One region of the Cetobacterium sp. 2G large genome, then DNA from elsewhere that is predicted to be linked to it. Evidence: riboswitches for the same ligand, from Rfam matches in the RefSeq annotation. Region 1 holds a riboswitch; the other holds the start of a gene.
What was found. A riboswitch is a leader RNA that binds a small molecule or an ion and turns the genes downstream of it on or off. The one in region 1 is predicted to bind lysine.
Positions count from the first base shown of each region.

Region 2: linked by a shared signal. The riboswitch ahead of H5J23_RS09745 (Na+/H+ antiporter NhaC family protein) and the one ahead of H5J23_RS01515 (sodium:alanine symporter family protein) in region 1 are both predicted to bind lysine.

Region 1 is NZ_JACHTH010000003.1:47,354-50,572, forward strand. Features, by position in the region: gene lysA (diaminopimelate decarboxylase) at 1-302, opposite strand, end outside; gene H5J23_RS01515 (sodium:alanine symporter family protein) at 299-1,777, opposite strand; lysine riboswitch at 1,884-2,055, opposite strand; gene H5J23_RS01520 (ketose-bisphosphate aldolase) at 2,128-3,081, opposite strand; gene H5J23_RS01525 (carbohydrate kinase family protein) at 3,054-3,219, opposite strand, start outside.
Region 2 is NZ_JACHTH010000005.1:1,455,987-1,459,205, reverse strand. Features, by position in the region: gene tpiA (triose-phosphate isomerase) at 1-115, shown strand, start outside; gene gpmI (2,3-bisphosphoglycerate-independent phosphoglycerate mutase) at 137-1,657, shown strand; lysine riboswitch at 1,711-1,887, shown strand; gene H5J23_RS09745 (Na+/H+ antiporter NhaC family protein) at 2,003-3,219, shown strand, end outside.

The sequences.
Region 1 (3,219 bases):
GGATTAATTTTTGTAGATAAAATTGTATGTAGTTCCCCTGCTGAAACGGCGTCTATATCTAACCCCATTTTATCAACTACTTGAACCATCCCTTTTGACAGATAAGCTTTTGAAGCATAAACAATCGTTGTTTTAAATTTCTCACTATGAAATCCCTCTTTTAAAGCTGTAATTTTTTTCTCCATAAGCTCTAAATCATATATGTAAAGAGGTGTTCCATACTCCTCCTGTAGCTTCATTACCAAAACTCCACCAATCTCTAAAACTCCATTAACATCTTTCATAGTTCCTAAAAATTTCATAATAATCCCCCTTTTTCCTCATAGTCCTTTAAGGCCATTTGACTATATTTAAACCCTATTATAATTAAAGGTACGTTTATATACACCATCATGATATTTGTTAAATCACTTATTATCCAAATATTATCTAACTCTGCTCCAGACCAAACACATGCTACTCCAAAAGGTATGAAAACTAGTGAAGATATTAGTTTCATAATATTTAGGAAAACCTTGTTTCTTGATATCTCTGTTGCTGAAACCTCTATAAAGGCTATCATTCCTAAGATAGTTGAAAAAGCAAACATTCCATAGCATAGAGCAACTAAGAACTGAATAGGTTTCTCTAACATTGTTGGAGATAGTACCTTTAATGATGTTATAAAGTAACCTAATTTATCACTTCTTAAAGCCATAAAGTCAAACCCATCTAAATTCCAAACATTAGCAATTATAACTAAGAATCCAGAGATTGTACAAATTACAAAGGTATCTACAAAAACTCCAAAAGATTGAATAAACCCTTGCTCAACTGGGTGCTTTGCATCTGCTGCCGCCGCTGCCATAGTAACAGTTCCCTGTCCAGCTTCATTAGACATTAGTCCTCTTTTTATACCCTGTTGCAGTGCAATTCCCATAGCTCCTCCAAAGATAGCTTCAGGACTAAAAGCTCCCCTAAATACAGCTGTAAAAAAGTATGGAACTTTGTCTAAGTTTATTCCTATTAAAAACAGTGCTATTACAAAATATGTCACTGCCATTATTGGAACTATAAAGTCTGTAGCTAGTGCCACTCTTCTAATTCCACCAAAAATAATTATTGTTGTAACTAAGATAATCAATAAACCTATTACAATATATAAAGTATCTGTTCTAGCATAAACACTTCCTGTAACTTGACTAGCAACTGATCCAAATGCTGTAAACATATGAAATACTTGAGATGGTAGTGTAAATAGTGCATAAAAAATATATGCTACAGCTATTATAAAACCAACAACTTTACTGTTATTTAGTAATCTTCTACCATAGTAAGCTATTCCTCCAACATAATCATCTCCATTTTTTTCTTTAAAAATTTGAGAAAGAGTAGCTTCTACAAAACATGTTGCCATTCCAAAGAATGCACTAACCCACATCCAAAATAGTGCTCCAGGCCCTCCTGCTAAAACAGCACCTGTTACTCCCATTATGTTTCCTGGTCCAATTCTCGTGGCACTACTTAGTAGAAAAGAGGCCATTGGAGATATTCCAATTTTAGTTTCATTTTTTCTCTTTAAAATATCCACACTTCTTTTAAAATATCTGATCTGTACAAAATTTAGTTTCAGTGTGAAATATAGTCCACACCCTATTAGTAGTAAAATAGCCAGTGAAAACTCACCTATTATTGGGATATTTTTGTAAAACTCCAAGTTTCTTGGAAACTCCCACAGAACATCCGTTATTGGATTTAAAAAACTAAAAACATCATTTACCCTACTTAAATAACTCATATTATTTTCCCCTTTTTTCATTTTTTAATAAAAAAAAACTACCACAAAAAAGTTATGGTAGTTTTGTAAAATTTCACTATATGATATATAAGAAAATTGTTTTACAACTTTGGATAGCACAACATTAGATACCTAATGACAGTTATATAGATGTTCTCTATATCCCCAATAAAAATTTTGACGAATTTTTATTTCGGCAAATTCCCCTTTCAACTGACTTCAAAGCTTTGTCTAGCTCCATCAACTTACTCTTGTCCTCTGCAACCTCTACCTTTGTATTTTTTATTAGACACATAATATCACACAAAAAAATTTAAAGCAAATTTTTTTTATAAAATTACAACATCTCTCTATTTAAATACTCTCGTTATCTTTTCAGAATAATAGCTTTCCATAGCCTTCTTAGGTACACCTAAATACTTTTTCAAGTCCATCTCTTTAGGATTGTTTTTCATGTATTCTAAAAGTGTACTTGTAAATACCAATCTTCCATCAGTATCCACATTTATCTTTGTAACTATAGATTTAGATGCCTTTTTTAACTCTAAATCAGGGATTCCAATGGCATCTTTTATCATTCCACCATTATCTCTAAACTTTTCAATATACTCTCCAGGAACTGAAGATGACCCATGTAAAACAATTGGGAACTCTCCTAAAACCTCTCTTATATTTTCAAGAATATCCAATCTTAACTTTGGATCTTCCCCAGGTTTAAATTTGTGTGCTCCATGAGCAGTTCCAATGGCAATAGCTAGTGAATCTACACCAGTCTTTTGAACAAACTCAACTACCTCTTTAGGATTAGTAAACTTATTCTCATCAGAAGATATCTCATCCTCTATTCCAGATAGAACTCCTAACTCTCCCTCAACTGAAGCGTCGTACTCCTTCGCTAAATCAACTACCTCTCTAGTCTTTTCAATATTCTTATAAAACTCCTCGTGAGAAGCATCTATCATAACAGATGAAAAACCATAATCTAAACAATCCTTAATTAAATCATAGTCCTTACCATGATCTAAATTTAAAGCTACTCCAATGTTGCTACCTTTAGCTCTTAAATCTAAAATAGCACCCTTTACCATAAGAGGTAGAGTTTCTTTACCTATATAGTTTCTTGCTGATTCTGAAATCTGTAAAATAACATCTGAATTAGCCTCATGACAAGCATTCAGTATCGCCTTTAATTGCTCTAAGTTAGCGAAGTTAAAAGCTGGTATTGAATACCCTTTTTCATTGGCCTTTCTAAACATCTCTTTTGTATTAACTAATCCTAAATCTTGAAATCTGTACTTTGCCATTTTTCCATCCTCTCGTATACGTCTTTTAATTCAGGTATTGATTCTCTTCCACCTATTTTCTCCACAGATAGTGATGCACATACTGATGAAAACTTAATTGCCTCTGTAAAGTCATACCCTTTTCCTAAACTATAGACA
Region 2 (3,219 bases), on a different contig from region 1:
TGCTAAAAATGCAGCAGAGTTATTAGCAATGGAAAATATAGATGGTGGACTTGTAGGAGGAGCTTCGTTAGATGCACCAACATTTATTCAAGTTATAAAAGCAGGAGCAAGATAATAAAAATTAGGAGGCTAAAAAATGGCTAAAAAACCTTTAATGTTAATGGTTCTTGATGGTTGGGGATACAACCCAAATGCAACAGAAAAAAATGCTATTGCAGAAGCAAAACCAGAAAATTTTGAAAGATTATTTAATACTTATCCACATACATTAATAAAAGCATCTGGAGAAGCTGTAGGATTACCAGAAGGACAAATGGGTAACTCTGAGGTAGGACACTTAAATTTAGGTGCTGGAAGAGTTATTTATCAACCTCTAGTAGAAATTACAAAAGAGATTAGAGATGGAGAATTTTTTGAAAAAGCTAAAGTTGTAGAAGCATTTAACTATGCTAAAAATAATGATAAAGCAATTCATTTCATGGGACTTTTATCAGATGGAGGAGTTCACTCTCATATTAATCACCTATTTGGATTATTAGAGATGGCAAAAAGAACAGGATTAACAAAAGTATATATCCATGCATTTATGGATGGAAGAGATACTGCTCCTACTTCAGGATTAGAGTTTATAAAAAAATTAGAAGAAAAAATAAAAGAGATAGGAGTAGGAGAAATTGCAACTATTTCTGGAAGATATTTTTCAATGGATAGAGATACTAACTGGGATAGAACAGAAAAGGCTTATGATGCTATAGTTGGAAAAGTAGAAGTAACTGAAAAAACTCCTGAACAAATTATAGAAGATTCATATGCTGAAAAAATAACAGATGAATTTATAAAGCCAGTTTTATTAACAAAATCTGGAGAAATCAAAAAAGGTGATGTTGTAATTAATTTCAATTACAGACCAGATAGAGCTAGACAAATAACAAGAGCTTTAACAGATAAAGACTTTAAAGGATTCCAAAGAGAATATTTAGAGCCTAAATACTACTGCATGAGACAGTATGATTCAACTATAGATGCAGAAATCATTTATACAGATAAAGACATAACTAACACTTTAGGAGAAGTTATATCAAATCACAACTTAACTCAGTTAAGAACAGCTGAAACTGAAAAGTATGCACACGTTACTTTCTTCTTTAACGGAGGAAAAGAAACTGAATTCAAAGGTGAAGAGAGAATATTAGTTGCATCTCCAAAAGTTGCAACATATGACTTACAACCAGAAATGTCAGCTCCAGAATTAACAAAGAAAGTTTTAGAAGCATTAGATTCTGATAAGTTTGATGTTATTGTAATGAACTTTGCTAATCCTGATATGGTTGGACACACTGGTGTATTTGACGCAGCTGTAAAAGCAATAAAAGCTGTTGATAAAGGTGTGGGAGAGATTGTTAATAAAGTTCTAGAATTAGATGGAACAGTATTAATAACAGCTGACCATGGAAATGCTGAAAAAATGGTAGACCCAGTAACAAATGAGGCATTTACTGCGCATACAACAAATGAGGTACCATTTATATATGTTTCTAATAATTTTAAAGGACAACTAAACCATGGAAAGTTAGCTGACGTGGCTCCAACAATGTTAGAAATATTAAATATTGAGAAACCAGCTGAAATGAATGGAGTTTCTTTAATAAAAAAATAATTGACAGAGAAAACAAATAATGATACTATAATTTAAAGTTTCGAAAATTTAATATTTTAGGTAGAGGTTGCGAATGACAAGAGTAACTCAATAGAGCTGGACAGAGCGCTGAAGTTGAGAGAAAGGGAAGTTCGCCGAAATGAAGATTAAGTCAAAAATCTTTGTTGGGCATGTGAAAAATATTCATATGACTGTCATCAGATAGAATCTGGTGTTGTGCTATCCAAAATTTGTGATATATTTTGCAGATTAGCTACCGTATTTTCCATACGGTAGTTTTTTTTACCTAAAATTTCAGTGAAACTAAAATATAAAATTAAACTTGGAGGTTTTAGGATGAACAGAATAACAGAACTATTAAAATTAAGTCCAGTTGCTATATTAGCAATGTTAATGTTTATGGGATATGATGCTTTAATAGCAGCACCTATAGCAACAGTATATGCAGCATTAGTTGCAGGATTTGTTGAAAAGAAGAAAGTAAATGATATAATTGAAGCAGTTATAAATAATGCAAAAGAGATGCAGGTTGCATTTTTTATTTTAATGGTAGCATATGCTATGGCAGAAGTGTTCATGTCAACAGGGGTTGGAGCTTCTATTATAAATTTAGCTTTAAATGTGGGATTGACAGGGAGAACAGTAGCAGTTGTAGGAATAATCGTAACATCAGTTTTATCAATAGCAACAGGAACAAGCTGGGGAACATTTGCTGCTTGTGCACCGATATTTTTATGGCTTAACCATATCGTTGGAGGGAATATTGCCTTAACAGTAGGAGCAATAGCTGGTGGAGCATGTTTTGGAGATAACATAGGACTTATATCAGATACAACAATTGTAAGTTCTGGAATTCAAAAAGTTGAAGTAATAAAGAGAATAAGACACCAAGGATATTGGTCTGGACTAGTTTTAATATTAGGAATTGTAGCTTTTTATGTAGCTGGAGTAGCAATGGGATTACCTACAACTACAGGAGATGCAGCAACAGCTATTGGACAAATACCAGAAGAGGTTTGGATAGTACTTGCTGAAAAAAGAGAGTCTGCAGTTACGTTACTAAATCAAGTAAAAACAGGTGTACCAACTTATATGATAATACCATTAATTCTTGTTTTGATAGCAGCGTTTAGAGGATTAACAACACTTTTATGTTTGTTCATAGGAATATTTGCAGCATATATATTAGGTATGTTTGCAGGAACAGTTGAAAGTACAGGTGCATTTTTAAATCTACTATATTCTGGATTTGAGGGTGCAGGATCTTGGGTAATTGTAATGATGATGTGGGTTGCAGCATTCGGTGGAATAATGAAGTTGATGGATGCGTTTAGACCGTTATCAAATATAGTGGTTGCAGTTTCAAAAAATGTAAGACAATTGATGTTTTGTAATGGAGTACTATCTATATTAGGAAATGCTGGTTTAGCAGATGAGATGGCTCAGATAGTTACTATGGGACCAATTATAAGAGAGATTGTTGAGAAAAATGTTGAAGGTTCACCAGAGGATATTGAAACATTAAGACTTAGAAATGCGACATTTAGTGATGCTCTAGGAGT